Regions from separate parts of the Paenalkalicoccus suaedae genome, predicted to be linked through region 1. Evidence: predicted binding sites of a transcription regulator. Region 1 holds the regulator's gene; the other holds the start of a gene.

The links. The regulator NrdR, encoded in region 1, represses ribonucleotide reductase genes. The targets are predictions, from matches to a motif close to AACACNATATATNGTGTT.
Region 2: the regulator NrdR is predicted to act here: its motif matches at 12,686-12,703, upstream of FLK61_RS08150 (vitamin B12-dependent ribonucleotide reductase).

Annotation. Positions count from the first base shown of each region.
Region 1 covers NZ_CP041372.2:2,579,207-2,595,372, forward strand. Annotated here, with positions in the region: gene mqnC (cyclic dehypoxanthinyl futalosine synthase) at 1-505, opposite strand, end outside; gene dnaI (primosomal protein DnaI) at 574-1,512, opposite strand; gene FLK61_RS13960 (replication initiation and membrane attachment family protein) at 1,513-2,928, opposite strand; gene nrdR (transcriptional regulator NrdR) at 3,010-3,477, opposite strand; gene FLK61_RS13970 (DUF1499 domain-containing protein) at 3,490-3,903, opposite strand; gene speD (adenosylmethionine decarboxylase) at 4,653-5,042, opposite strand; gene FLK61_RS13980 (glyceraldehyde-3-phosphate dehydrogenase) at 5,241-6,272, opposite strand; gene coaE (dephospho-CoA kinase) at 6,795-7,391, opposite strand; gene ytaF (sporulation membrane protein YtaF) at 7,406-7,993, opposite strand; gene mutM (DNA-formamidopyrimidine glycosylase) at 8,042-8,875, opposite strand; gene polA (DNA polymerase I) at 8,896-11,520, opposite strand; gene pnpS (two-component system histidine kinase PnpS) at 12,639-14,414, opposite strand; gene FLK61_RS14010 (response regulator transcription factor) at 14,415-15,119, opposite strand; gene FLK61_RS14015 (MaoC/PaaZ C-terminal domain-containing protein) at 15,448-15,927, opposite strand; gene mdh (malate dehydrogenase) at 16,006-16,166, opposite strand, start outside.
Region 2 covers NZ_CP041372.2:1,491,348-1,507,513, forward strand. Annotated here, with positions in the region: gene comGA (competence type IV pilus ATPase ComGA) at 1-483, shown strand, start outside; gene comGB (competence type IV pilus assembly protein ComGB) at 458-1,480, shown strand; gene comGC (competence type IV pilus major pilin ComGC) at 1,491-1,808, shown strand; gene FLK61_RS08085 (hypothetical protein) at 1,795-2,229, shown strand; gene FLK61_RS08090 (hypothetical protein) at 2,216-2,485, shown strand; gene comGF (competence type IV pilus minor pilin ComGF) at 2,430-2,894, shown strand; gene FLK61_RS08100 (hypothetical protein) at 2,891-3,265, shown strand; gene FLK61_RS08105 (shikimate kinase) at 3,268-3,765, shown strand; gene FLK61_RS08110 (YqzE family protein) at 3,816-3,953, shown strand; gene FLK61_RS08115 (YqhG family protein) at 3,995-4,780, opposite strand; gene FLK61_RS08120 (DEAD/DEAH box helicase) at 4,767-6,356, opposite strand; glycine riboswitch at 6,481-6,575, shown strand; glycine riboswitch at 6,579-6,658, shown strand; gene gcvT (glycine cleavage system aminomethyltransferase GcvT) at 6,751-7,851, shown strand; gene gcvPA (aminomethyl-transferring glycine dehydrogenase subunit GcvPA) at 7,866-9,218, shown strand; gene gcvPB (aminomethyl-transferring glycine dehydrogenase subunit GcvPB) at 9,215-10,687, shown strand; gene FLK61_RS08140 (rhodanese-like domain-containing protein) at 11,064-11,435, opposite strand; gene FLK61_RS08145 (lipoate--protein ligase family protein) at 11,621-12,400, shown strand; gene FLK61_RS08150 (vitamin B12-dependent ribonucleotide reductase) at 12,750-15,317, shown strand; gene FLK61_RS08155 (HAD family hydrolase) at 15,503-16,141, shown strand.

The DNA of each region.
Region 1 (16,166 bases):
CAGAATCAAGGCCTGCTGCGTGAAGCTCACGAAGAACTTCCTCAAGCGTAAGACCTGAAACGTCTACCATTTTGTAAATCTCTGCTGGAGAGAAAGAGTGCATCGTAATGTTAAAGCGCTTCTTAATCTCTTTTAGCAGATTTGTATAGTAGCTAAATGGTAGGTTCGGGTTTGTTCCACCCTGCATTAAAATTTCTGTACCGTTTACGTCTAATGTCTCTTGAATCTTTTGGAAGATCACATCATCGTCTAATGTGTATCCTTCCTTCGAATTCGGTGGTCTGTAAAATGCACAGAAGCGGCAATAAGTATCACAGAAGTTTGTATAGTTAATGTTTCGACCAATTACGAAAGTTGTCTCTGGTTCTGGATGGAATTTTTGCATCATTTCGTTTGCAACTTCACCCATTTTTTCGACTTCATCACTCTCGTATAAACGGATCGCGTCTTCGACTGATAGTCGCTCTCCGCTTCGTGCACGACTTAAAATATCGTCAATGCTCATACGTACGTCCCCCAATCCAGTAGGCTTCATTTATTATCCTATCATATCTATATGGTAAATTGCGAGAGTTACGGCGTCTGACGTTTGTTATTGCCCTTCATCTCAATTTCTTTATTTAAATACTTAATGCGCTCCATAATTCGCCGAGCCTTCAGCTGATCCACTCGCTCTACGCCACCTCTATTCGTTTGAGAAAGGTGGATTTCGAGCTCTTCTAGGTTAAAGTTAGATGTAAATACGGTCGGTAATTTCTCCATCATTCTAAACTGAAGCAACGACCCTAGTATATCGTCTCTTACCCATTGGGACATGGATTCTGCTCCAATGTCGTCCAAGATAAGCACAGGTGCTTTCTTTATCATGTCGAGCTTCGCTTGATACGAGCCGTCGGAGATGCCACTCTTTAGCTCTCGTAAAAAATCGGGTGTGTAAACGAGCATGGTGCGTACTTCTTGATCGGCAAGCTCATTGGCGATCGCTCCAACTAAAAACGTTTTACCAACACCGAAGGATCCATGTATATAGAGTCCCTCTCCATTTTCACCAGGAGCAATAGACGAGCAGAACTCCAAGGCTGTCGTGTACGCATCCATACGGCTAGATTCCTCATAAAAATCATCGAAGGTGACCGTTGTCATCTCTTTAGGAATATATAAGCTTTGAATGAAGGAAGCCTGGCGCCTACGCTCATCGTCCTTTCGCTTTAGCGAGCACGACTCATAGGTAACCTGGAGGCTATTGCGAACAACTTCGAGCTTAGGCTGGTAGCCCCTAACTAAGTTGGGGCACTCAAAAAGCCCTGGACAATGATCGCAGTTATGCCACTGCGTTTTGTATTGGTAAAGTTCATTTAGTCCTGCTTCTAGATTCTCCTGGGCCCATTCTTCGTTATCCTCGATAAATGCTTGCACACGTCGGTCCTGCAAAATATCCGCACGCATCTTCTCCATTCGCTCTCCTAGTCTGTCATTAGCGAACTGTCGCAGTGGCTTATTGATCGGATCCATTTAGCCTTCCTCCCTTCGTCGTTTCTTTTCTTTTAATTGCTCACGAAGTAGCGCTGCCTTTTGACGTTGCTCTAAAAGCTCTTTGTCATTCCCAACAGGCTCCTCCGTGTTTGTGTTAGAAGTAGAGGCTGCCTGCTTATTGGTTGTATCCTCTGCTTCCATCCACTTTGGCACAAGCTCTGTTTTAACCTGCGCTTTTTTGGGAGCTCCTTTTTGACTAAAGTTTTTCCGGTCCTCATATTCTTTACGTGCAAGCTCCATCGCATCCGCGACACGGTCAATTTTCTTCCGCTTCCAGTGGCCCGCAATTTTAAATGCCAGATTTTTTGAAAGCTTCTTATCATCAACGGTAAATAAATAATCAACGAGAACGTTCACCACGCCTGGAGGTAGCTTATATTCTGCAATAAGCCGCTCAACGATAGAGATGTCCCCTTCAGATAGCTTCGCTCCACCGCTCAGTGAATGCAAATATTCAAGTGGCGATGTCGTTTCGAAATAGTGAATCATGCCGTCCTCTTCCGACTCTTGACCACTATTCGTTCGAAGCACATGCGGCTGCTGTCTCAATCCGAGCATTGGAGGGGTTTGCCCCTCCGTCACATAATACTTTCGCTTCGCAATTTTTTGGAGCTCCTTCATATCCAATTCATCTGTGTGGAGCATCGCTTCCTGTATCGCAAACGCCATATCCTTTGCCGAGTACTGATACAAGAACATATACTGCTCAATCGTCTCCGCCTGCTCACTAACGCTCTTTTTATTTACATAGCTCGGGAGCTCCTCTATTACCTCTCCGATTGTTTTAGAAAATTGTTGCGACTCTCTCTCATTGGACCTGCCTCTAAACGTTTGATTAGACGTTAGAATCTCCTTCATCTCTGGTGAAGACGCCTGTAGCTCGGAAGGGTGAATAGACGAGAATGCTGCATCAAATGCTGTCGTCACATCTTCAAAGCCTTCTTTGTTAGGCTCTTCTTGATAAAAATGAGAGCGAAGCTCCAAATAATTCTCTTTACTGCCTAGTCTGTTATATAAAAACACGCTGTAAAAGTCATCCTGGAAGAACTCCTTCGGTGACATAGGTGGTAGTAGCTCGTAATAATATTCATATTCTTCCTCTACCTGTTTTCTGTACACATTTAAAAGTCTGATGGCCTCAAGCTTTTTACGCTCTTCGAAGAGGATGTTTAGTGGCTGGCCTGTGTAAAGCATAAGATGCTTATGGCTTCTTTTGATTTGCTTGCCAGCCTGCTTTTGAACGTCCGCAAGTAGTGTCATGTAGAGACTAAATGCAACAGAGCCAATTAATGGCTGATAGAGTAGCGTTAATACTTCATAGTCGATCATGTACGCCTTATCGTGTGTGTAGGCGACATAATGATGGGATGGCAGTATTTCTTTCCAGTGCTGCATCAAACCTCTCCCCCCTCACGTTCACGGAAAAGAGAATGTGTGGAAGAGTCGAAGCGCCCTTCCACACATTCTCTTTCATCGTCAAGACGTGCCGTTATCTCGTTCCATTAGTTCTTTTAATTCATCAATAAAAACGTTGATATCTTTAAACTGCCTATAGACAGACGCAAAGCGAACGTAGGCTACATCATCAATGGAAGCTAAATGCTGCATAATATATTCCCCAACATCATTACTGCTTACTTCCGTTGTGCCACGATTTCGCATTTCCTTCTCCACGTCCTCCGATAGCTTCTCAAGCCGCTCAGCCGGTACCGGACGTTTTTCACAAGCTCGGACTAATCCTCTTAACAGCTTTTCTCTGGAAAACTCTTCGCGATTTCCATCTTTTTTGACGACGATAAGCGGCGTTTTTTCCACGCGCTCAAATGTCGTATACCGATAACCACAAGACTCACATTCTCTGCGCCTTCTGATCGCTCTTCCTTCATCACTAGGACGAGAGTCCAAAACTTTCGTTCCATTATGCTGGCATTGTGGACATTTCATTTCTAACTCCCCCTACCCTCTTGAAGAGCTCTCTTCTCCAAGCCCGGTTCCAATAAACGTTAATCGTCCGTTTAATTCCTTGTAAAGCTCACGAGCAAGCTTTGCGCTGTGACCAAAATCACTGAACATAAACGTCTCCGTTTGGATCGAAAAATCAACCGCTGTGCGGAAAGGTCGAACCATAATTACGGTAATAACCATAAACGCTTTTCTTCCTTTTTTAATGTTTACGATCATTTCCCCGTGCTCTTCTGAAATCGACGCAACCTCGTAGCCTTGCTTTTTATTTAGAAGTGCCTCAATCTCTTCAATAACTTTGTCTTTTAGTGCTTTGTAATAGTGCGTTTGCAGTGTTTCATCCTCATGCTTTTCATGAGTTTCTACTTTTGTACTAACCATCTTTTTTAACGTTTGTTTTATTCCCATATTAGACACCTCACCCCCTTAAGGATAGCAAGAAACAGGCAACTATTCAATGTAAATCCATGGTTTGGGAGGAGGAGATATGTGTGGTGGACGATTTCGTGATTTTCTTCTGAGAAAATAGGGGGAGTCTGCGTCACACATCGGTAGTTAGGGGAAGTTTTAGAGCATGCTTCTTTCGTGTAGTTCAAGTTCAAGGGCAGGCACCTTCGGCGCCCCTGCGCGTCGGGCGCTTCATACCTGTGTTGCTTGCTCAACTATTTCAGTCGTCCAGAGGCCGTCTGAAAGGATTTTCGCTTCACGAAAAAGCTACACGGGTATTCCGCACCAGCCGCTCCGGGTCTCCTACGGTTACGGAATGTTTAACAGCTAGCAACCTTCTATTTAGAGGAACCACTCCGCAAAAGAAATAGTGCGAAATTGACAAGAAGTAAGGCGTAAGTTGCCAGAACCAACGCGGAACAAACGAGAAACAGCGCGGAACTTTGCTGAAGTAAGTTTAAAAAAAGAAGTAACGCATAAACGATGAGAAATAATGCGCAAGTTGCCAGAACCAACGCGGAACGAGCGAGAAAAAGCGCGGAACCAAGTTAAAGTAAGGTACAAAAAGAAATAATACAGACCAATTTTTGAAGTCGCCGCTTTCTCGCTTTTTTAGACAAAACTGCCAGCAATCTCCCCTAGAACAGTATTTCTAACATACCTTCAACGACGAAAAAAGCCCATCGCACGTGTGCGAGGGGCCTTCATAATTATTTAGAATAAACGTTTTCCTGACGAGGTTTTAATGTGATTTCTCCCATTCCTCGTGGAAGCTCCACTACTTCAGACTTTTTAGATTCTAAAGAGTGTGCAATATAATCAGCAGCGACGTTAGGGTCAATTCGATCCCCACACGTGTATACATCAATGCTCGCATAACCGTGCTCTGGGAAACTGTGAATCGTTAAGTGTGATTCACTAATAATAACTACTCCACTAACTCCTTGAGGCGCGAATTTATGAAAAGCAACCTCTCTTACTTCTGCACCAGCTTCTAGTGCAGCATTAACAAATACACGTTCAATGTAGTCCATATTGTTAAGCTTATCGATATCACATTCCCAAAGCTCCGCAATAACGTGTCTACCCATTGTATCCATGAACGTATCCCCCTTTACAATAATTATCATGTCTTCATAAGCAGAAAGGAAACACGATTACTGGGGGAAAGTTAGTCCAAAGAGGTCCTAACCCTTTACATAATCAAAGTGCCTACCCATGCTTTTTAACGAACATTACAGGGGATAGTATACTAATTATACGAGTGCAATGCAAACATTTTTTTAAATTAATAGGATTTAGTTGTCAATCGTAAGCGCATACTCGCTTGCGCTCATTTGCTTTCCGACTTCATAGACAAGGTCCATTAAGCGACATGAGTAGCCCCACTCATTGTCGTACCATGCGAGCACCTTCACTTGCTTGCCGTAAACAGCTGTCGAAAGGCCGTCGATAATTGCGGAACGATCATCTCCAACAAAATCCACGGATACAAGGGGCTCCTCTGTATACCCTAAAATACCGTCCATACTTGTTTGCGCCGCTTTCTTTAATACGTCATTTACTTCTTCGACCGTTACCTTCTTTTCCACATCAAGCACTAAATCGACGAGAGAAACGTTTGGCGTAGGCACACGTAGCGCGAGACCCTGTAGCTTTCCTTCTAAATGAGGAAGCACTAAACTGATCGCTTTTGCTGCACCAGTTGTAGTTGGAATGATCGACTGTCCGCATGCTCTCGCTCGACGCAAATCCTTATGGGGATTATCAAGCGTTTGCTGATCATTTGTATACGCGTGGACTGTTGTCATCATCCCAGATTGAATCGCAAACGCATCATCGAGTACTTTGACAATCGGTGCGAGACAGTTCGTTGTACAAGATGCGTTCGAGATAACGTGATGCACGTCATTTTTGTACGCGCTTTCATTTACTCCATACACAATAGTAACGTCCTCGTCTTTACCAGGCGCTGAGATAATAACTTTTTTCGCTCCGGCTGTGAGGTGTCTGCCCGCTTCTTCTTTCGAGCGGAATTTACCAGTCGCCTCTACGACGATATCTACCTGTAAGTCTTTCCACGGAAGTGCCTCAGGCTCCCTCACGTGACAAATTAATATACGCTTATTATCAATGATTAATGCATCCTCTTCTACCTTTATCTCTTTTGAAAATGTCCCGTGTACGGAATCGTATTTAATTAGATGTGCGAGTGTCTCCGCAGGATAGCTAGCGTTTACTGCTACAACCTCCGCCCGTTCATCTAATATTGCTTTCCTAAATACCATTCGACCAATTCGTCCAAAACCATTAATTGCGATTCGAAGCATACAGACATCCCCTTTAATAATGATATACTTAATAATTTATTTCCCACAATAAGTATAACATAATTATTTATTATGACTATCATTTAATTGGGAATTGCCGACATTTTTCTTCAAATAATTATAGAAAATCGAGGAATTGCTAATTCTTGAGGATTCAATAGAAAGAAGCGGCTGAATAGGAGGCCGTAGTCGGATCATGTAAGGGACGGGACGGAAACGGATAATCGTAGCTTATTTTCGGATAATCCATACCGATATTCGGATAATCCATACTGATATTCGGATAATCGTAGCTTATTTTCGGATAATCCATACCGATATTCGGATAATCGAAGCTTATTTTCGGATAATCCATACTGATATTCGGATAATCGAAGCTTATTTTCGGATAATCCATCGAAGTCCTAATCCGGATAACCAACGCCCCAAAACGAATTACTCAACCTCACCACACAAAAAAGCCGGAACAAAAGAATCTTCATCCCTTTGTCCCAGCCTCGCTATGTATGTGGCAGTTTGCCACTATTTACTCGCTTCAAGACTCGCTAAAAACTGCCGCACCTGCTCCTTCGTTTCTGCCAACGTAGCGCTATTGTCAATGACGACATTCGCCTTCTCTCGCTTTGACTCAATCGAGAGTTGCGAACGGATCCGACTAGTTGCCTCGTCCTCAGTAAAATCATTGCGGCGCATTAAGCGTTCGAGCTGCTCCCCCTCGGGTATGTACACAACAACAACTGTATCAACTAAATAGTACAGCTCACTTTCGATTAATAAAGGGATATCCATCACCACGTGCGTATGTCCCTCTTCTAGAAGCGCCTCTGCTTTGGCACGTAACTCCTTCCGTACCTCTTTATGCACGATGTCATTCAGCACAAGCCGTTCTTTTTCGTCGGAAAAAATGATGTTGCCAAGCTCTGGCCGGTTGATTGTTCGATCCTCGAGTAAAACGCGCTCACCGAAATGGTCGACAATCTCCTGATAAGCTACCTTGCCAGGCATCACGACTTCACGTGAAATAATATCTGCATCGACTACTGGAATACCAAACTCCTCAAACATCTTGCTGACCGTACTTTTACCTGTCGCTATTCCGCCCGTTAATCCGATAATCATGCGGTCACCTCCAGCTACAATTTTAAACATGCTAATAAAATAAGAAGCAGTCCCGGAATATAGGTTGCGAAGCCTAACGCTTTTTCACACCGTAATCCTAGTCCCTTTCCTAACGTTAAAAAGAGCACGCACAGTCCTCCAACAATCACTGGGAAGATCCACGAATAGTGTTGTGTTGCAGCAACGACACCAGCTCCTGCTGCATCGAGCGCTAATGCTGTACCTAACAGACAGGCCTCGCGTACGCTGATTGACCCTGACTTATCCATATCTGCCTGCATTGGCGTGCGAAGAACGGTCACCACTAGCCCGAAAAAAGGAATCGTCATCTCATGTTTTTTAAGCTCACTTGGTCGCGATGCTTGTAAGAGCGCGACAATTCCTAAGGCTAGCAATAAATAGGCTCCCGCTTGATTCACGACAGTTGGTGAAATAAATTGAAACAGACTACGTCCAACGATAAAGGCGACGCCAGCAGCCACGCCGGAAAAAGCACCAATAACAAGAATCGATTTAAATGGCACACGCATTTTCCTCAAGCCGTACGTAAATCCTACTCCAAAACTATCTAAGCTGACCGCCAAAGCCAGGAGAATCATCATATAATAGCCCTCCTTCATTCGTTAGACTACTATATGAGATTTGGGCTTTTATGTGCGAATCGGCTGACAAACCGGACACGTATGCGTACCGCGACCTCCCACAACGGATCGAATAATCGACGCTTCGCAGTGATGACAAGGCTCGCCAGTACGTCCGTAAACAGCGAGCGTTTGTTGGAACATTCCCATCTCTCCTTGCCCATTCACATACGATTTTATCGAGGATCCGCCAAGGTCAACCGCCTCTTGTAGAGTCGCTTTTATATGATGCGCGAGCTCCTCATACTCCTTATCCGTTAAGCTATTTGCAGGAGTCGTTGGGTGTATGCGCGACCGATAGAGCGTCTCATCCACGTAAATATTCCCAAGACCTACAAGCTTTGTCTGATCTAACAGCACGGTCTTAATCGCACGCTGAGACCGCTTCACCTTGTCTTTCAATACGCTCGCATTAAAGTCCGCATCTAATGGCTCTGGCCCTAGTTGCTTCAGTGGGAGCTCCGTTAACTCCTCTCCCTTTTTAAACACGTGCATCGTTCCAAACTGACGCACGTCAGAGTACCTCAGCTCCTTCCCACTCTCAAACGTAAATCGCACATGCGTGTGCTTATCTACCTCTTCATCCGCTTCTACGACCCCATAGCGACCTTCCATTCGTAGGTGAGAAACTAACGTGTAATCGTCAAGCTCTAAACGCAAAAACTTTCCTCTACGATGCAATGCTTGAAAGGTTTGTCCTTCAAGCATCGTTTCGAATTCCTGAATATCCTCAGGCTTTATAATAATTCTCGCTAATGTCACCGTCACCTTTTTTATCTTCTCTCCGACGATTAAGCCGGACAGCGTTCGGCGAACGGTTTCAACCTCTGGTAATTCTGGCACTGCCTTTCTCCCCTTCCTGCTTACTTTGCGTCATACCATGTGTCACCTGATGACACATCAACTGTAAGAGGCACATCTAATGCAACGGCTTCTTCCATCACTTTTTTCACGAGATCCTGCATCACTTCTATTTCGTCCTTGGGCACTTCAAAAATCAGTTCATCGTGCACCTGCAAGAGCATGCGCGATTGTACCTGTTTCTCTTCCATCGCATGCGCCATATCAACCATGGCTTTTTTAATGATGTCCGCAGCACTACCTTGAATCGGCGTGTTCATGGCTGTTCGCTCAGCAAAGCTTCGCAAATTAAAGTTACGGCTCGTCATATCAGGCAAGTAGCGACGACGCTTTAACATCGTGGTGACAAAGCCATTCTCTCTCGCCTCATCAACGATTGACTCCATATAATCCTTCACGCCAGGATAGCTTTCAAAGTATTTATCAATAAACTCCTGCGCCTTCTTACGCGTGATCGAGAGGTTTTGAGACAAGCCATAATCGCTAATCCCATACACAATCCCAAAGTTTACCGCCTTAGCCGTACGACGCATCAGATCTGTTACTTCATCAGCCGTGACGCCAAAGACGTCCATTGCCGTCTTCGTGTGGATGTCCATATTATTCTTAAATGCCTCAATCAATCCCTTATCTTGAGAAATATGAGCCAATACGCGCAGCTCAATTTGGGAATAATCGGCTGCTAAAATAATAGAGCCCTTCTCTTCTGGTACAAATGCGCGACGAATGCGACGTCCTTCCTCTAAACGGATCGGAATATTTTGCAGGTTCGGCTCCGTGGAGCTAAGTCGTCCCGTTTGGGTAATCGCCTGATTAAAGATCGTATGGATCTTGCTCGTTTTTGTATGGACAGACTTTAACAATCCTTCAATATACGTTGAGTTCAGTTTGCCTAGCTGTCTATATAAAAGAATCTCTTTGACAATGTCGTGCTCACTCTCAAGCTTTTCTAACACATCTGCAGATGTCGAATAGCCTGTCTTCGTTTTCTTTTGGACAGGTAGTCCAAGTTTCTCAAATAAAATCACGCCAAGCTGTTTAGGTGAATTGATATTAAAGGACTCTCCTGCAAGCTCGTGAATCTTCTCTTCCATGGTAGCAAGCCTCGAAGAGAGATCTTCCCCAATCGCTTTGAGCGCTTCTTGATCAATGGCAACGCCGTTTTGCTCCATGCGTCCTAATATGACCGATAGTGGCATCTCAAGCTCGGTTAACAGCTCCAGCTGCTCATTCTCTTCAAGCTCGCGCTGTAGCTCGTCCTGCAGCTCAAAGATCGCTTTCGCTTTTCTACCTAGATGTTGCGCAAGCTCGTCCGTGCCCGGTACATGACGCTTTTTCCCTTTGCCATACACCACTTCATCGTCCTGCACTTGAATGCCCTTTTTTCGCTTCGCGATATCCGAAATATCATGTGAGCTTGCAGATGGATCTAATAAATACGACGCAATTTGCATATCAAACGCAACGCCTTCAACGCGCACACCAGTCCAACCAAGCGTCACGACAGCACGCTTTGCATTAAAGACAAACTTTTCTTTCGTTTCGTCCTCCGCCCAAGCCTGGAACGCGTCGCTTTCCGTCACACTCGGATCAAAGTAGTACACGCCATTTTTATTCGCAATCGCAATTCCAACCATGGATGCGTTATGATAATTTTCTTCGAGCGACTCAACGACGAGCGCCGCCTGATCGTCTGTAATAATGTCAGCAAATTCTTTCCCGATTTCGACAGAAATATCTTCGACTTCCTCGACCTCTTCAGCCTCTCCGTCAATGCGATTTAATAACGATTGGAATTCAAGGTCCTTAAACAGCTCCGTTACCTTAGTGGCATCATACTCCTGACGTACCATTTCATCCATCGTCACCTCAATCGGCGCCTCAATCATAATCGTCGCAAGCTCTTTTGACATAAATGCTTGCTCTTTATTATCTTCAAGCTTTTCCTTCAGCTTTTTCCCAGAAACCGCGTCGAGATTCTCATACACCCCTTCGACTGTTCCATGCTCCTTTAAAAGCTTCAGCGCCGTTTTTTCTCCAACACCAGGCACTCCTGGAATATTGTCCGAACTATCTCCCATGAGTCCCTTCATGTCGATAATTTGAGATGGAGTTAGTCCATACGTCTCATCTAACATAGCTAAGTCATACGTATCCACATTCGTAATCCCTTTACGAGTTAGCCCTACTTTGACGTTTTTATCCACAAGCTGCAGCAAGTCCTTATCTCCGCTATAAATCTTTACTTCCGTATCAGCGTCCTGCTTCGCATGTGTTGCAATTGTTCCAATAATATCGTCCGCTTCATAGTTCTCAAGCTCTTTATAGCTAATGTTGAACGCCTTTAACAGGTCACGCATTAGCGGTAGTTGCTCCGCTAATTCAGGCGGTGTCTTTTGACGCTTTCCTTTATATTCTTTAAATGTGTTATGTCTGAAGGTTGTTTTACCCGCATCAAACGCTACGAGCATATGTGTAGGATTTTCTTCTTCTAGTACTTTTAGTAGCATAGTTGTAAATCCGTATACTGCGTTCGTATACACACCCTTATCGTTATTCAATAATGGCAGCGCAAAAAACGCTCGATACGCAATACTATTGCCATCGACTAATACAAGCTTTTTCATGAAAACACCTCGTTAATCATTTGATACCGTTAGTTTACCATGTTTGGGGGTAGAAAAGAAAAGGCAGGCGGTACAGAGCGCTTCTATATTGGAGTTCAAGTGCGGGCACCTTCGGCGCCCCTGCGCGGCGGGCGCTGCATACCTGTGTGGCTTACTCAACTATTTCGAACGGCCGAACCAGCGGCCGTTCGAAAGGATTTTCGTTGCGCGATAGTGCTACACGGGTATTTCGCACCCGCCGCTCCGGTTCGCTTACGGCTACAGAATATATGTGACTTACTTCTTTTTATTTTGAAAATCAACCTGTAAAAGAAGTAATGGATAACTTACTTGAAGTAAGGCGTAAGTTGCCAGAACAAACGCGGAACAAGCAAGAAACAGCTCGGAACTTGGGTAAATTAAGTCGCTAAAAAAGAATAAAAAAAAGAAGTAAGTGCTACCTGTTACTAATCTATCTACTAATTAATTAAGCTTCATCACAAAGAAGCTCGAAAGCAGGCAGACTCGAAGGACATTCGGAGACAATCCATAGGGAAAAGAGATCATTGAGATCCCACAGGAGGCGTTTAGGAGGAGACGACAGTCGAGTCCTGCCGACGAGGAAGCTCAAAGACCGGCCCTATGGATGTCGTAGAGTGTCCGGAGGGCTGACGGCTTGGGGTGGTATGAATCTCCTTTAAAGATAGCATCAACCGTTAGCCTGAAATCAGCGGGAAAATCACCCACTGCTTTCTAAGGGCAAGGCTACCTCAAAAAGCTCGCAAAGACCGCAAGCTTTTTGTGATGCTTTTCAGACCGTGGAAGACCACACGGTCAATGGATGTCGTAGAGTGTCCGGAGGGCTGACTGCTCTTACCTTCTTTAACTCAACGAACAGAACGTAACTAGTCAGCACTTCATCAATAAAAGCTCGAAGAGCTTAGAAAGCTAGTTAGCTCCTTAGCATCTAAAAAAGTACAAAAAATAGGATGAGAGCTCAGGGGGAGTCTCTCATCCTAATCAAAGGGGATGTAACACATGTGTAGCAGGGTAGCTACACGCGCGTAAACAGTTCACACCCCTTACTTTACGGCACGATTATCAAGCTATCGTGAAGCGTGTGTAAATAATTTGTAAAGTTACTCCGTTTCCTTCCAAGATCTAAAAAACACAATTCGGAACGTCGTCCCTTTACCAGGCTTACTTTCAACCGAAAGCTTTGCACCATGCGCTTCTGCCAAGTGCTTCACTATCGCAAGACCTAAACCAGTTCCCCCTGAATTACGGCTCCTTGCTCGGTCTACGCGATAAAACCGCTCAAAAATTCTCGGTATTTCTTTTTTCGCAATCCCAATCCCCGTATCAGACACCTCTAGAACGATCGACTCCGCCAGCTCTTTGGCGCGAACCGTCACTTCTCCTCCTTCTGGTGTATACACGATTGCGTTGTTAATTAAATTCATGACGATTTGTTTTAGGCGAGCCGGATCCGCTGGGATCGTCACGTTCCCTTGAATTTTCTTCGTAAGCGTCATGTTCTTTTCCGTTGCTCTTTCAGAAAGAACGGTGAATGTCGAATCAATCAGCTCCTCAACGTCTACATCCTGCCAGTTAAGTTGGAAGTGCTCTCCTTCGATTTTAGATAGCTCAAGTAAATCGTGAATGAGACCTTCTAATCTCTCTGACTCATTAGCAATGATTGTTAAAAAGCGTTCTCGGAGCGCTGCATCGTTCATTGCACCGTCAAGCAGTGTCTCTGTAAACCCTTTTAAAGACGTTACTGGCGTCTTTAGCTCATGCGAGACGTTAGCTACAAAGTCTTTTCTCGCCTGCTCTAATTTCTTGAGCTCCGTAATGTCGTGGAAAACAACGACAATCCCTTTTAACTTTTCGTCATGTCCTATAATTGGAGCACCGTGAACGTCAAAATGGCGGATATAAATATCTGTTGACCAATTCAGCTGACGTCTTAGTGGCTTTTCAGTCAGAAAAATCTCCTGAATAAACTTAATAACCTTTTTAGGAGGGATGACATTGTAATATAGCTTGTTCTTCCATTTATCGGTATTTACATCAAAGATATTTGAGCACGATTTATTAATTAGCGTAATATCACCTTTAGCGTTTATAAGTAATAATCCGCTTCCCATATTCTCGATCAGCGTCTCTAAACGTTCCTGCTGACTCTCATAGGTATTTGTAATTTGTTCGAGATTCTCCGCCAATACATTGATGGAACGATTTAGCTCTCCTGTCTCAATATTGTGTCCCTCGAATGTCCTTGCTTTGAAATTACCTTTTGCAAGCTCATTCGCCACTCTTCTAGCATCATCAATTGGTCTTGTTAGTTGATTTGTAAGCTTAGTAGCGAATAGTGTGATTACAAAAAAGGCAATTAAAAAAGATATAAATAATAAGGCCCACACTCGTTGATACACATCTGATAGTTCATCCATCGGTAGTCCTAATCTTAAGTAGCCTTCTTCCTCCCCTTCAATCGTGAGAGGTCTTGCATAATATAATAGTTCCTGATTAAGTGTTGTGCTAAAACGAATCTCAATTTGATCGGATCCATTTTGAGTTCCTCTTATTTCAGGTCTATTTATATGATTTTCCATAGTCGTAGGATCTGCGGCGGTCTCTGCTAATACATCCCCATCTAATGAAATATACGTTATTCGTATATCTAGAGCCTCAGCAAGATCATCGATTGTCTCTTGAACTTGGTCTATATCATCTACACCCGTTTGCTCTAGTACATAGCTTACGGCAGCCGCCTCTTGGCTTATCCGCTCATTCATTCTATCTAGATAAAAGTTTTGAAAGTATGGTCCCATGATTGCGCCTAAGCTAGCTAAAACTAAAAGTACAATTAATGAGAGTGGAAAGATTAAACGGAATCTGTAACTAGTCATTTACTGTGACGCCTCAAGCTTATAACCAAGACCTCTTATTGTCTTTATATAGGTTGGCTTCTTCGTGTTTGGCTCAATCTTTTCTCTCAAATGGCTAATATGCACATCAACTATTCGAGTATCTCCAACAAATTCGTAGTTCCAGACCGCATTTAATAGCTGATCACGTGTCAGTACTCTGCCCTTATTATTTGTTAAATAAACAAGCAGTTCAAATTCTTTTGGCGTAAGCTCTAATGGCTTTCCTTTAAGGAAAACTTCATAGTTATCAGGGTGAATCTCCACGTCACCGAAGCTCACTTTGTTAATTTCCTGTGGTTTTTCGGTAGGAGGTTGGGCTTGCATACGTCGTAATATCGCACGAACTCGAGCCACTACCTCTCTAGGGCTAAAGGGCTTTGTTAAGTAGTCATCAGCACCTAACTCTAAGCCAAGCACCTTATCAAACTCGTCATCCTTTGCTGTAAGCATCAGAATAGGAGTTGAGACCTTATTTTGTCTAAGCTCTTTACATACTTCAAGGCCGTCCATTTCAGGAAGCATGAGATCTAAAACAATTAGATCAAACGAATTTTCCATTGCTTTATTAAAACCTTCTCTACCATTCTCCGCTGTAGTAACCTCAAAGCCACCTTGCTCAAGATTAAACTGTAACAATGTTACAATTGATTCTTCATCATCAACCACAAGCACTTTTTGTGCCATATTATGTTAGCCTCCCTTTACGCTCTCCCCTGATCGAGCTCTTTTTCCTTATCTGTTTCATCTTACTATATATTTATGTAATTTTGAATTGCTTTTACGTGTTAACGTCGTTCTTGAGTAGCTTGATTATCCGTAAACGTTGCTTGATTATCCGATTTATGCTCTCGATTATCCGAAAACGTACTCTCATTATCCAGTTTCGTCTCACCATTATCCGAAAACGCACTCTTTCACAAGATTTCCACAAAAAAATAGAGCACCCGATGAATTCCATCGAGCCCTCTACCAAACATAAAACTAAGTTTTCTAACGAATTTCCTTAAGTCATTTAAAAATTCTCAAACGTTCCTTCTTCTTCGGTCATAGACTTCCACGGATATGGCGGCGCGACTACGAGTTCACTTGAAATGACTACATCCTCGAGCTGATCGCGCATTTCTACACGTATCACAACCTGATGCTCTTTTTCTCGCTTTTCGACAAGAGTAAGCTTTAGATGTACAGATTCGTAGTGATACACTGGTTTATCGTAGGAGTGCGATTCTTTCATAATAACAGATCCAGGACCAGGCAGGTGCATCGACACGGCCTTTGTAATCATGCCGTGTAGCATTACTTGAGGCACGATCGGGCGTTTATAAGGCGTTCGCGTCGCATAATCATGCTGAATATAGATCGGATTTGCATCATCCGTAAAACCTAAGTATAGCAAAATATCCTTATCTTTTATCTCGATTGTTTGTTCAAATTCGTCGCCTACCTGACAGTCTTTGAATGTCTTACCGAGCGTTTTTCTTTTCGAAAACATGGTCATCCCCCTCACGTTAGTAAGCGCTTTCAAAACTTATGGAGAAAGAAGCGGCCACAACGGACCGCTCCCTAACACCTATAATGCTTTCATTACATCGCGAACAGAGTCGGCTGATTTATCAAGCGCAGCTTTCTCCTCGTCTGTTAATTCAAGCTCAAACACTTTCTCAATACCGCTACCACCAAGGATAGTTGGTACGCCTAAATAAAGATCGGAATAGCCGTACTCTCCTTCTA
Region 2 (16,166 bases), 1.1 Mb from region 1:
CTTTTAAGACACGATCCTGATCTTATTATGATAGGTGAGATTAGAGATAGGGAGACAGCAGAAATTGCCATCAGTGCGGCACTAACAGGACACCTCGTTGTCTCAAGCTTGCATAGCGCTACAGCAGGTGGAGCATTCAAACGAATGTTAGATCTTGGAGTCGATTTGTCAGACCTTCAGGAGGTACTTCGTGGCGTTGTAGCACAGAAGCTCGTAGAATTAGTCTGTCCATATTGCAAAACTACTTGCTCTTTGCACTGTAAAAAGCAGAGAAAGAAGAGGAGAGCTGCTTTATATGAAATAGTGATGGAAGAAGAACTCTCACGTGCGTTCCATAGCATTGAAAATAATCGATCGTACCACGCTGACATATCGCTTCGCGATCTATATAGAAAAGGGGTGGCACTTGGATTTATTCCGATTATAAAGGAGTATGAGTATGCTGGTGCCTTGCTAGATGAAACGCGTATTTCGATCGGATGAAGACCGAGCTAGCTTTCTGATCCAACTTTCTGATTTGTTGAAAGATGGTTACCCACTTCTCGATGCTTTAACCCTTTATCAAGCTTTTGTAAAAGATCGAGAAAAGGACTGGATAGAAGACGTAAAAAAGCTATTAACAGAAGGGGATCTTTTAAGTGATGGGTTAGAAGCAGCAGGATATTCTAAAGATATTAGAAACTACCTTCAAACTATCGAGAAATACGGAGATTTACAAGTAGGTCTCGAACGAACAGGTACGTTACTCCAAAAAAGAGCATCTATGCAAAAACAACTTAAATCCATTTTAGTGTATCCTTTTATGCTTTTTATTGGTGTCGTCTTATTAGGTACTGTGTTAATGGAAGGAATTTTGCCCCAGTTCGCGCTGTTTTATGAATCAATGGGTCATGAGCTTCCATTCTTCACTCAAATAGCGATTATCTTTATAAATTGGTTCCGGCTCCCTATCTTTCTTATTGTTGTTGGTAGCGCAGTCAGTTTTCTTATTTGGTTTAAAAGAAAGCCTGTATCTGAACAGGTTAATGTTATGATCAATATTCCGTTTATCTCTCTTTATTTGAAGCAGCTGTTAACCTATTACTTCGCTGCGCAGCTTGCTCCAATGCTTCAGAACGGACTATCGTTACAGGACTCTTTGTGCATTATGTCAGAAGAATCTAAGCTAGTATTTTTTCAACTTGAAGCGAGCTCTTTATTGGAATATTTGAAGGATGGAGAGGACTTTCCTGCTCTATTGGCTTCTAAAAGACACTTCATACCACAGCTTGCTCTTGTTGTGAGCTTCGGCGAGAAGAAAGGGGAACTTGCAAATGAACTGGATACGTTTGCGCAATTTTTATTTACAAAAATGTATGAGCGCACGTATTCGCTAATGAAATTAATTCAGCCCGTATTCTTTTGCCTAGTAGGGCTACTTGTTATCACGCTCTTTTTATCAATGATGCTCCCTGTATTTTCATTATTAGATGAATGGTAGGAGGATAAAGATGAAAAAAAGGAGACTTATTCAACATCAAAAAGGGTTTACTCTTATCGAGATGATGATTGTATTAGTAATCATCTCCATACTATTGCTTGTATTTATACCTAATTTAACAAAAAATCAAGAGGTCGCGTCAGGGAAAGGCTGTGAGGCGACACTAGATTTAGCTAATGCTCAACTACTTGCATATGAAATTGACCACGGAACGAAAGCAAGCTCCATTGACTCGCTAGTGCCTACCTATATGGAGAGAGCAACGTGTCCTGATGGATCTGATATTCGTTTAGTAAATGGAATGGCTCAGACTAGTGGTGAAAACTGAACAAGGTTATTTATTATGGGAGACCTTAATCGCTTTATTTATCACAGCACTCGTTTCCTTAATTTGTATTGCCTCAACGCAAGCTTTGACTACTAGTGTACAAAAAAATCATACAGAAACACTTCTTACAAGCGACTTATTGTACTACCAGTATCTAGCGAAATCAGTCAATCAATCGCACCGGTTTATTTTCCAACCAGTTGGAGGCTACGATGTTTACCGTTTAAACACTCGCGTCCATTCTCGTCGTTTAGGGGAAAAGACTCGCTTCCAACCGGGATCATTAGGAATTACAGAGCTACAGTTTACAAATCAAGGAACGATTACACGCCCTGGATCTATTCGCGTTACCGATGTAGATCAAGTGCGCATCCTTATGTTTCAGCTAGGAAGTGGGAGGTTTTATTTTGCGCCACTCTGAAAAAGGTAGCCTTATGCTAGAAGTGATGATTGCACTATTCATTCTCATCACTCTTATAAACGTGTTTGCTCATATTTATGCGATGACGACTTCCAATCGACTTCTAATTAGAGAGGAATGGATGACGTATCAAGAATTAAAAGGGGATAATGCGCATGGTCAATATACGCGTGTTCAGTCGCCAATATTAACAGAGAGGTGTGTGGAGCATAAACACAAATCTGTTTGCTTACCTGCATCTGTTACTCTCAAATAGAGGGGTAACTCTACTTCAAAGTTTAGTTGCACTAGCTCTATTTATGCTCTTTATTCCTTTAACACTAGCGTTACTTTCCACCTATTCAAAAGCAACATCAAATCAAGTTACGACTCATCAAGAGTCCGTGTTATTTATCGATCAACTAGAGAAAGAAGTGAGAGAAAGTGATACGTATGTGCTAAGACCTCGAGAAATTGAGATGACAAAAAATGGTCAACGAATTCGTTATCAGCTTTATCAGAGTAGAATCAGAAGACAAGTCAATCAAGCTGGGCATGAAATTGTCCTCCAAAACGTTGATTCGATCGCTTACTCTCTTCATCCAAAAGGTATAACTATATTCATACAATCAGGAACGTACAGTGCATCTTATCTTCTTCTTACGAAGGTGTACTTTGACTCATGAGGAATCAACAAGGGAGTTCATTGTTATTTAGTATGTTATTAGTCATTCTCTTTACGGCGGTCATTTCAACCTTAATCCTTCATTATGAATCAGAGAAGCGTTTTTTTAAGCTCGCATCTGATCAAACCTATTTAGATCAACTCCTGATAGTTGCTAGTAAGGAAGCGTTAATAGAAATGGATCGTTTAGGTGATTCTTTCGAAACCACTGTCTCTGATAACTCCATTACTATACACGTATCTGCAGTTATAGATGGGGGAAATGCCTCGATCGTAGTTAGCGTCTCAAAAAATCCATATGCAAAAGAGGCGATTATTCTTTATAATGTGGAGACAAAGACAATATTGACTTGGTCGGAGAGGATGCAATAACGTTGCAAACAATAGTGCTAATTGGATTCATGGGTGCTGGCAAGACGACAATAGGAAAGCTCCTGGCAGATAAAACAGGAGTACACTTTACTGATCTTGATCAATACATAGAGAAGCAGGCTGGCAAAACGATTAAAGATATTTTTAAAGATAGTGGGGAAGCGGAGTTTCGAAGGTTAGAAAGTGCTGCGCTTAAAGATCTCCTAAGTAGGGGTGGCATCATTTCAACTGGAGGAGGAGTGGTCGAGAATAAGAAAAACGTCGAGGAAATGCTCATGCATGCCTTTGTAATTTATCTTCATGCTGACTTTGAAACGCTATACGAACGTATTAAACAAGATACGGCGCGCCCACTAGCATCTTTAGATAAAGAGTTGCTACAAAAGCGGTATACGAACCGCTTACCTCTTTACAACCAAGCTCATGCTAGGATTGATACGGCTGATCAATCAGAAGAACAATCGGTTGAATTAGTTTTATCAGAGCTTAATAACGCATAAGGGGTTTAAATACTCAAAATGTGCACATCCTATAGGTGGAGGTGCACAACATGAAAACAGATGAATATGTGCGGTACGTAACAACTTGGGCGATGAAGCCCAAAAAAAGGACTCATCGTCCACTAGCTTTTCACTTATTTGGATTTATACCAATGGCTATTCGATTATTATTTTCAAGACATAAATAAGAGCGGCTTCCTCAACTAGAGGAGTCGCTCTTATAGTTAGACTAGAAGGTCAGTAATGATCGGTCTTTTAAGTAAATGACAGCCGTTTGAATCGTTTTTAGCTCAATTATTGGAGTATACCTTGATTCGATTTCCTTTTCTTTCTTTTTAAAATAGTTTGGTTCAAACGCCTCTTTCACATGATGTAATAACTGGAGCTCTTTATCCCTTTCTTTTAGCGCATGGAAAGCCCAATCAGTTGATTCTTGCTGAAGTTGCTCTAAAAGGCGAGCGTGAACGCGTTTCACTGCGGAAGGATACTTAATGATTGGGTTTAATGTGTAATGATAGTTAGAAAGTGATTCTTTTAACGCTCGGCCACTTACTTTATGCATCATGTTTTCGTGCATTTCTCCAGAATGAAGCTGAATGCCTACCGAATACGTGCGCTCAGCACGATTTTGACATTGATAACTAATCTGACCATTAACTAAAAGCCATGGGATAAGCGGAGTAGGCTCTGTTGCTTGTGTTTGTTCATAAAAAATACCTAATGAACCATGCTTTACAGCTTCATTTTCTAACTGCTTTACTCGCAATCCAGCATGTTCCACATATTCATTATCAGGTCCACGAGCTAGCGTTTGATCTGTATGGAAATAACGCGTCATAGGAACACCTTTCAGACCGATTTTTTCACGGTAATGCCAATAGAAAGGTCGATTCATAAGCTTTTTGTCCTCTGCTTCTGATAACTGAACCTTAATACCTTGTGCATCTCGCTCGCACAAACAATCGTACGCATGAAAATAGCGATGGATAAAATCTAGCAGGTTAGTTTGCGTCATGTCTTTCCTCCTCTAGCAAATGAGATAGATGCTCGAGTCTGAGCTTTATTTCGCTAGTTGAACGCTTCTTAGTGAATGTTTGCGTCATATAGGACTCTATGTCCGTGCGCGCTACGTCCTCTAAAATAGTGTCGACTTCACCTACGACGCCCTCAAATAAGCCAATTTTTTTATACAGTAATGATAATAGGTGATCCTCGATCGTTTCTTTAACTGCGACATGGACGACCGTCACATCTTTAGATTGACCATGCCTATGGAGTCTTCCAATTCTTTGTTCGATCCGCATTGGATTCCAAGGAAGGTCATAGTTTATGAGTCGGTTGCAAAACTGAAGGTTTACTCCTTCGTTCCCTGCTTCTGTAGCAATCATGATTTGTGCACGATCTTTAAAAACCTGTTTCATCCACTCTTTCTTTCCTCGTTTAAAACCCCCTCTAAAAGGCACGCATATATACCCGGCTTGGGTTAAAAATGCCTGTAAATAAAGCTGGGTTGCACGATACTCCGTAAAAATAAGTACTTTATCAGACCCCCAGCTTTTTATCTGATTTAACACTTCCTTAGCCTTCGCGTGATGGTCTACCTGCTGCATAGCTGCTAACAGCTCCTGAAGGTCTCCTGTATCTTCTAGCTTTTCTTCTTTTAGCGCTTTGACCATGGTTGTTAATGCGGCAAATTTACTTGAGCACCACTCCCGTCTCAGAGTTAAAGAGAGGAGTGAGTTAACAGCTTGTAAGTCATCAAGCTTTTCATAGACCTGTGTCTCTTCGGGCGAAAAGTCAATTAACGTTGTCGAGACAATTCGTTTCGGCCACTCTATAGAGGTATCCTTGCGCCTCGTTCGTATCATCACGCTTTTAACTAATGCTTTCATCTGGTCATCTGTTAACGATTTTTCGTGAGAAGCAGAGAGAAGACCTGGACGTAAGATAGATACTAAGTGGATTAATTCTTTTACTTTATTTTGCATAGGTGTTGCAGTTAACAATAAACAAAATTTCTTTTTTAGTTGCTGAACAAATTGATGATTTCTAGACTGATGATTTTTAAGCTTATGAGCCTCATCGATAATGATCATGTCATAATTAATGGCTAAGATAGCCTCTCTATTAGGCTCACGCTTTGCAAGCTCCATAGAGGAAATAATAATATCGTACGTCTCCCAATCTACGCCTTTTCTCTTCTCATAAGCCGGCAATAAAAACTTTGTGCGAAGCTCTTCTCCCCATTGAGAAACTAATGAGGCAGGGCAAAGTATCAGAACCTTTTTCACAATATTTCGGTGCATATACTCTTTTAAAATTAATCCTGCTTCAATCGTTTTACCAAGCCCAACCTCATCCGCTAACAAAGCGCTTCCGTTTAATTCAAAAAGGACACGCTTACAGGCGTCAAGTTGATAATCATGTAAGGTGACATTTGGCAAGTGTGATAAAGAGACGATTCCATCAAATGGGAGGTTATGTAGCGCCTCGTTGATATCGTAAGCTAACGTAAATTGATCCCACGTCGTTATAGGATGCTGGTCTGTCAGTTTTTCTGACAAAGAATCTTTAAGTAGTACATCAATCATGATAACGCCTCCACTAATCAGAAAATGCAAAAAAAACAGAATGTATCTTGCCTTGAAATTACGTTCAGTGATACGATGTATATAGTATGAACCAAACGAAAGAAATTTATGTAAATATTTGCGAATGACAATAGGGGGAGAGGGCGACTCATCGTAGTCGACGCCGAAGGAGCAAACGGAGACGTGAATCTCTCAGGCAAAAGAGACTTCTATTGGACGCAACTCTGGAGAGCATCTGGATACTTAGCAGAGCACCGATGGGGAAACCTTTATGAGGGAAACTCTCAGGTACAAAGACAGAGACACACTACTTTTTAGGGGTGTCTCTGTCTTTTTTTGTGCAAAAGATGCTTTTATCACGTGAAATTGGTTTTTATTTTATGGAGGTGCAAGAATGACGTTAAAGCGAACGCCACTTTATGATGAGTATAAACGTGTTGGTGCAAAAACAATCGATTTTGGTGGTTGGGATTTACCGGTTCAATTTTCTTCTATTAAAGAGGAACATGAAGCAGTTCGAACAAAGGCAGGCCTATTCGATGTTTCTCATATGGGAGAGGTTGAGGTGAAAGGGTCTGGGGCGATTACGTACTTGCAAAAAATGATGACAAATGATGTTAGTAAAATGAAGGATAATCAGTGCCAATATACAGCTATGTGCTATGAAGATGGTGGAACAGTGGATGATCTTGTGATCTATCGTCGCTCGGAAACGGACTTTTTATTAGTGGTGAATGCCTCTAATCAAGAGAAGGATGCGCAGTGGCTAATAGACCATGCAACGGAGGACGTAGAAGTAACAGATGTATCCGATAACTATGCGCAGTTAGCGCTACAAGGGCCCATGGCGGAAAAGGTTGCAAATCGTTTGACGGATGAGGAGTTATCAGATATTTCCTTTTTCCGATTTAAAGATCACGTGACCCTTGCTGGTAAAAAAGTACTTATCTCTAGAACAGGATATACAGGTGAAGATGGTTTTGAAATCTATTGTCACCCTCAGGATGCGACAGAGCTTTGGCAAGCGCTTCTAAAAGAAGGTGAAGCGGAGGGACTTGTTCCTTGTGGTTTAGGAGCACGTGACACGCTCCGATTTGAGGCAAAGCTTGCCTTATATGGTCAAGAGCTCTCTAAAGAAATTTCGCCACTTGAGGCTGGGATTGGATTTGTTGTAAAAACAGAAAAAGAGCCTGCTGCTATTGGGCAGAAGGCATTAAAGCAACAAAAGGAAGAGGGGCTTCAAAGAAAGCTTGTCGGAATCGAGATGATTGACAAAGGAATTCCAAGAACCGACTACGAGGTTTATCACAATGATAGACAAATTGGCTTTGTCACGTCAGGCACGCAGTCTCCTACTTTGCAAAAGAATATTGGGCTTGCATTAATTGAGACGGTGTTCACAGAGCTTGGAACGGAAGTAGACGTGCAGGTTCGTAAAAAGCGTTTGAAGGCAAAAGTTGTCGCTACACCATTTTATAAGCGTGAGAAGAACTAAAGAGGAGGATCATCATGAATCGCTATCGATATTTACCACTAACTGAGCAAGATGAGAAAGAGATGCTGCAAACTATCGGAGTATCAAATTTGGATGAATTATTTGAGGATATTCCAGACAGCATCAAATTTAAGGGTGATTTAAAGCTACAGGAAGCTTTGGACGAAACCGCACTTGTTAAAGAGATGAGCCGTCTAGCTCAAGCAAATACGCATGTCAAAGAGTTCCCCTCGTTTTTAGGGGCTGGTGTCTATGAGCATTATATTCCTTCTGTTGTCAATCATATGCTACTGCGCTCAGAGTTTTTTACAGCTTATACTCCTTACCAACCGGAGATTTCACAAGGAGAGCTACAGGGGATTTTTGAATTTCAGACGATGATTGCTGAATTGACGCAAATGGATTTAGCGAACTCCTCTATGTATGATGGTCCGACAGCTTTATCAGAGGCAGCAATGATGAGTGCTGCTGAAACGAAAAAGAAGACGATCCTTGTCTCAAAAACTGTTCATCCCGAAGCGCGTCAGGTGCTTAAAACGAATGCTTCTGGCCAGAGCTTAACGGTTATTGAGATTGACGAAAAGGACGGACAAACTTCCCTTGAGGACTTAAAGGCAAAATATAACGATGACACTGCTTGTGTAGTCGTTCAATATCCAAACTTCTTAGGAGAAGTTGAAGATTTAGCAGCGATTGAGAAAATTGCTCATTCTGAAAAGAAGAGCCTCCTCGTTGTTTCCTCCAATCCTCTAAGTCTTGGTGTTTTAAAGCCGCCAGGAGCATTTGGTGCAGATGTAGTTGTTGGGGATGCTCAGCCGTTCGGAATTCCGATGCAGTTAGGTGGACCGCACTGCGGCTATTTTGCTGTCACCAAAAAACTAATGCGGAAAGTACCAGGTCGACTAGTTGGCCAAACGACAGATGACCAGGGACAAAGAGGTTTTGTGTTAACTCTGCAGGCACGCGAGCAACACATTAGACGCGAAAAAGCGACTAGTAATATTTGTTCAAATCAGGCGCTTAACGCTCTTGGTGCTTCTATCGCTATGAGTGCAATTGGGAAACAAGGCTTAAAAGAAATGGCGATGCAAAACATTCAGAAGGCGAATTATGCCAAGCGTGCGCTTGAAGCGGCAGGTATACCTGTTGTGACAACGGGGGCATTCTTTAACGAGTTTGTCATTGACGTGAAGCGTTCTGTGAAAGAAGTGAATCAAGAGCTGTTTGAAAAAGGGATTATCGGAGGATTCGATCTAGCTCGTTTTTATCCAGAGAAGGAAGGTCACATGCTTTTAGCCGTGACAGAGCTTCGAACGAAAAAGGAAATTGATCAGCTAGTGGCATCACTTGGGGAGGTTGTGGCATGAAAAACCAAGCACTTATTTTTGAGTTGAGTAAGGAAGGACGTATCGGTCATAGTTTACCTGAAATGGACACGGAAGAAGTCTCGTTATCAGAACTTTTACCACAAGAGATGATACGTACAGATGATGCGGAGCTACCTGAAGTATCCGAGTTACAGCTAGTAAGACACTATACGGCACTATCTAAGCGTAACCACGGTGTTGATTCTGGTTTTTATCCACTAGGCTCGTGTACGATGAAGTACAATCCAAAAATTAATGAAGACATGGCTCGTTTGCCAGGGTTTGCTCATATTCACCCTTATCAAGATGAGTCACAGCTTCAAGGAGCTTTAGAGCTTATGTATTACCTGCAGGAGTCATTAGCGGAAATCACTGGAATGGATCAAGTGACGCTTCAACCAGCTGCAGGTGCTCATGGAGAGTGGACAGGGCTTATGCTGATCAGAGCGTATCATGAAGCGAATAATGATTCAAAGCGCACAAAGGTAATCGTACCTGACTCTGCGCACGGTACGAACCCTGCTTCAGCTGTTGTAGCTGGATTTGACGCTGTGACAGTTAGGTCGACAGAAGAAGGCCTAGTAGATCTTGATCACTTGCGCGAGCTTGCAGGAGATGATACTGCAGCACTTATGTTAACGAATCCTAATACATTAGGTTTATTCGAGCGTCAAATTGAAGAAATGGCAGCGATTATTCACGAAGCTGGCGGGAAGCTTTATTATGATGGTGCCAATTCAAACGCCATTTTAGGAATTAGTCGTCCTGGAGACATGGGCTTTGACGTCGTTCATTTAAACTTACACAAAACATTTACGACTCCTCACGGGGGCGGAGGGCCAGGATCTGGACCTGTAGGTGTTAAAAAGGATTTAATTCCTTATCTACCTGCACCTGTTGTTGATGTGAAGGACGGCACGTACTTCCTTGATTATGAGCGTGATGAGACAATCGGACGAGTGAAGCCTTTTTATGGTAACTTTGGTATCAACGTACGCGCATATACGTACATTCGCACGATGGGAGCAGAGGGTCTAAGACTTGTCTCTCGCTATGCTGTTTTAAATGCTAACTATATGTTTAGACGCTTAGAGCCTTACTTTGATGCTCCTTATACGCAACACTGTAAGCACGAGTTTGTTTTGTCAGGGAAGCGTCAGAAAAAGCTTGGTGTGAGAACGTTAGATATGGCAAAGCGTTTACTCGATTTTGGGTATCATCCACCGACGATCTACTTCCCTATTAACGTAGAGGAATGTCTAATGATTGAACCGACGGAGACAGAGTCTAAAGAGACTCTTGATGAATTCTGTGATGCCATGATTCAAATCGCCAAAGAAGCAGAGGAAACTCCTGAGGTTGTGCAAGAAGCACCTCATACGACTGTCATTGGACGTTTAGACGAAACGACAGCTGCAAGAAAGCCAATTCTGCGTTATGAAAAAGAAAAAGAATTAGTAGAACAGTAATAATATGGCCGAGACAAACGCGATTGAAGGTTGTCTCGGCTTATTTGTTGATGCTTGTATGTGGTGTCTAGTATAAGGAGAAAAGTGGATTTTCGGATAATGGAAGGGCAAAAGTGGATAATCGGAGCATGTTTTCGGATAATGGAAGGCCAAAAGCGGATAATCAGAGCGTATTTTCGGATAATGCAAAGGCAAAAGCGGATAATCGGAGCGCGTTTTCGGATAATGCAAAGGCAAAAGTGGATAATCGAAGCAAGTTTTCGGATAATCAACCCCCCTCCCCAATTAACCGCACGTCACTCAACGCAAAAAAGCTGGAACAAAATGATTGCTTTTGTCCCAGCCCTTTTACATTAGTTCTATCCAACGTACGTGTTTACTTTTTGATCTTACCTGACCATTTGCGGAAGCCGCCTTTTAACATATAAATGTCTTCAGCGCCACGTTTTTTGTTAATAATTTTAGATGCTTGTACACTACGAGAGCCGTTTTGGCAGTACAGGTATACTGGTTTATCCGGTCTGATTTCTGTGTTACGCATACGAAGCTGGGAAAGAGGGATGTTTCTTGCGCCTAAAATATGTCCAGTTTGGAACTCTCGCTCTTCACGAACATCAATTAACTGCGCTTTACGATAGTTCTTCGTAAACTCTTCTTGCTCAATGGTGGTTAAAAAGCTAGGCTTTTTAAGTCTAAATAAAATAAATGCCACTAACAATAAGGTGATTCCAATATAAACCCAAAGCATACTGCCACTCCTTTATAATTACATATCCACTTCAAATGATATACATAAATCAGCCATCATGCAATGGGTAGAGACTTGTTTTGCGTATAAATTCTCGATGATGTAAAATGAGGGGGCAAAGGAGTTGGATGTAATTGGATAAATGGATATTTATAGATTCAGAAAAGCAAGAGCCTAGTTACAATATGGCTCTGGATGAAAAACTAATGGACTGGCATCGTGAAGGCAAGATTCCACCGGCAATCCGTTTTTATGAATGGGACCCGGCAACCTTATCGCTCGGCTATTTCCAACGAGTAGAACGAGATATTGATTTAGAGGCTGTGAAACGGCATGAGGTTGGCTTCATTAGACGACCAACTGGTGGAAGAGCTGTATTACATGAAGATGAACTTACATATAGCATTATCGTTTCAGAAGACCACGAAGGGATCCCGCTTCACGTGACAGAGGCCTATCGTGTTCTTTCAGAAGGACTTTTAGTAGGGTTCCGTGATTTAGGACTAGATGCTGAATTTTCGATCCCACGGACACAAGAAGAGCGAGACGCATTAAAGAATCCGAGGTCAGCAGTTTGCTTTGATGCACCTTCCTGGTACGAAATGGTGGTAGCCGGTCGTAAAATTGCTGGTAGTGCTCAAACTAGGCAAAACGGAGTTGTACTACAACACGGGTCGATCATTCGTTCTATCAATGAAGAAAAGCTGTTTGATATGTTTAAATTTAAAAATGAGCGACTAAGGCAACGCATGCAGGAGGGATTTAAAAAGAAGGCAACGCCAATATGTGATTTGCTCGAAGTAACACCGTCAATCTCAGTGATGAAGCAGGCTTTTCGCGATGGGTTTGAGAGAGCACTAAATATTTCGTTAGTAGACTACGCGTTAACACGAGAGCAAGAAGATGAGGTGCATCATTTAGCAGAGAAAAAATATCGCTCTGATGCATGGACCTACAAATATTAAAATGGCTGAGAGTAAATAACGTAGTAATGGCTAAAATAATGAGAGAAATTAATCTATCATGAGCTAATAAGTTATTTCACCCTCATTTTGAGTGTTTTTTACTTTCTTGTATTCTTCAAATTGTGCTAAGATAAGACTCGTACTTACAGCGACAAGAGGAATAATTTGTCTATTCCTATGAAAGAAAATGAAAATAATAATTCCCCTTCATTAGTGTTTACAAAGCTATAAGAAGTGGTATAAAATTAAATACAGACGCTACATATTGTGATAAAGTATATCTACAACACAATATGTAGCTTTTTTCATGGTCGATAGTAGTAAGTGAATGGAAAGGGAGCGAAGAAACATGACAACTTTTATGTCAGAAAAACGCATTAACGTAGAGCAACTAAATAAAGATATTGAGCAATTTCCGCAGGTGTTCCCTATTACACCCGATATGCACCGTAAACAAAGCGGGGTATCACGTTTAGTTATGTTAGATCGCTACACGTTTAAGGACACAGAAAAAAAGACACTAAAAGAGGGCGATTTTGTCGTATTAACCGTTAAATCAGACCCTAAGTTCCCAGCTCGTGGATATGGATTTGTAGTCGAGGTTGATTGGACGGAAAGTAAAGCTAAAATTGCTGTCGATGAAGAATTCCAAGCCGTATTAGATGATCCAGAAGAGAAGCGAACTGGTATCGTAGAGCGACCGCTTGCAACAATCGACAAGCCGCTTGAAGTATACTACGAGCAAATCGCCAAGCGTAACGCCCTTGGACTTGCATCCGTGGAGCAGGAAGAAGATACAAGACAAGAGTGGTTTGAAAAGTTTTATCACGAGCTAGTGCATATGAATTTTGTCCCCGCAGGACGAGTTCTTTACGGAGCAGGAGCAGGAACAGACGTTACGTATTTCAATTGTTACGTCATGCCTTTTATTGAAGACTCTAGAGAAGGTATTTCTGATCACCGTAAGCAAGTAATGGAAATAATGAGTCGTGGTGGCGGAGTTGGTACAAATGGCTCTACACTAAGACCTCGTAATACACTTGCGAGAGGGGTAAACGGCAAATCATCTGGGTCGGTATCTTGGCTTGACGATATTGCAAAGCTTACTCACTTAGTTGAACAAGGCGGCTCAAGACGTGGTGCCCAGATGATTATGCTCGCAGACTGGCATCCTGATATCTTAGAATTTATTATATCTAAAATGCAAAATCCTCGTATCTTACGTTACCTACTAGAAAACACGGAGGATGGACAAATTCGTGAATTAATCTCGGACAAGCTGAAATTTACTCCATTCACGGAGATTGAAGAAGCAATGTATCAAAGCATCGTAAACTACAAGCATATTGAAGGACAGGGTGGATTTGATCCAAAAGTTATTCGAGATGCAGAAGAAAAGCTCCGCACAGGGGGAACGTACTCCGTTAACAATGCGGAGTTCCTAACAGGAGCAAATATTTCTGTTTGTATTACAAAGGAATTCATGGAAGCTGTTGAAAAGGACGAAGATTATGCACTTCGCTTCCCTGATGTAGAGAACTACACAGCAGAAGAAATGAAAGCCTATAATAGAGAGTGGCAGGAATACGGTGACGTTCGCGAGTGGGAAGCACTTGGGTTTGGAGTTCGCACATATCGATCTATTAAAGCAAAAGAGCTTTGGAATTTAATAAATGTTTGTGCGACGTATTCTGCAGAGCCTGGAATCTTCTTTATTGATAATGCAAATGAGATGACGAACGCGCAAGCATATGGTCAAAAGGTTGTCGCGACAAATCCTTGTGGAGAGCAACCATTAGCTCCTTACTCTGTTTGTAACTTAGCTGCGGTGAACCTTTCTGAAATGGCTGATTTAACAACGAAGCAGGTAGATTTTGAGAAGCTTAAGCAAACGGTAGCAACTGGAGTAAGAATGCAAGATAACGTTATTGATGCTACTCCTTACTTCCTCGAGGATAATACGAAGCAGGCTAAAGGAGAGCGACGTGTCGGATTAGGTGTTATGGGACTTCACGATTTACTCATCCACACGGAGACTGTATATGGATCAGATGAAGGGAACGAGCTAGTAGACAAAGTCTTCGAAACAATTGCAACTACTGCTTACCGCACAAGTGTTGAGCTTGCTAAAGAAAAAGGCTCATTCCCTTATTTAGTCGGTGGCAACGAGGAAGAAACAGCTCACCTTCGTGAGAAATTTACGCAAACTGGTTATATGAAAAAGATGCCTGAGGATATCAAACAAGGAATTCTTGAGCAGGGTATCCGCAACTCTCATTTATTAACTGTTGCACCAACAGGGTCTACAGGAACGATGGTAGGAGTTTCAACTGGACTCGAGCCTTACTTCTCCTTCTCTTACTTTAGAAGCGGTCGTTTAGGTAAATTTATTGAGGTGAAAGCTGAAATTCTACAACGCTACTTAGATAATCATCCTGAGACAGATCCAAATAATTTACCTGAATGGTTTGTGTCTAGTATGGATCTATCTCCAGAAGCGCATGCGGACGTGCAATGTGTGATTCAAAAATGGGTGGATAGCTCATTAAGTAAAACTGTTAACGCACCTAAAGGATATACGGTCGATCAAGTAAAGAGCGTATACGAGCGTTTGTATCGTGGAGGAGCTAAAGGTGGTACGGTTTACGTAGATGGTAGCCGTGACTCTCAAGTATTAACGCTAAAAGCAGAAGAAAACGATAGCTACGCGGTCGATTTAACTGGTGGCGAAGCAGTCGATGAAAAGAAAAAACAGGTAGTGTTGATCGAAACCATTAAAGATGTAAGATCTACTTCCGTTACGTATGGTAGTGAGGTAGGCGATACTTGTCCAGTGTGTAGACAAGGGACAGTAGAAGAAATTGGTGGCTGTAATACGTGTACAAACTGCAGTGCCCAGTTAAAGTGTGGCCTTTAACAAATAGATTTATCGAGTGAACGTTTAGGTTAATAGAAGCTGTTAGAGGGTGAGGCTGATATTCGGCTTCACCCTCTTTGTATGTAACGATGATCATTCCTTGGTAGAATGGAGTAGAAACGAGATAGATTCGTATACCAACACTAGTAGTAAATGACAATCAGATGCACAAGGAGGAACTAATAATGGCAGACAGTATTATTTTTGATTTAGATGGTACAATCTGGGACTCTATTGACACAGTTATACTTGCTTGGAATGAGACACTAAAGCAGAGCGACCATACAGAGAAGCAAGTAACTCGTCATGATTTTGAGGACACCATGGGTCTGACAATGACAGATATCGGTAAGAAGCTGTTCCCAGAATTAGAGGAGCAAGCGCAGATTTCCTTACTCGAGAAATGTGGAAAAGCGGAGAATGGGTATATAAGACAACGTGGAGGAGCCCTCTATCCTAACGTGGAGAAAATCCTAGATGAATTATCGTCCTCTTACAAGCTATTTATCGTGAGTAACTGTCAGGATGGCTACATTGAAGCATTTTTTGATTATCATAGGCTTGGTCATCTCTTCCAAGATTACGAAAACCCTGGAAGGACCGGTCTTCCTAAAGGGGATAATATAAAACTTATCGTAGAGCGAAATCAACTAGTTAGTCCAATTTATGTAGGAGATACAGTTGGAGACGCAAATGCATCTAAGGACGCTAACGTTCCTTTCGTTTATGCAAAGTATGGTTTTGGTAACGTAGCAGAATTTGATGCTTCTATTGATGACTTTAATGAATTATTAACGCTTGATTACACGACATTAGCTAAGTGATATGCTAATAGGCAAAGGCGTTTGA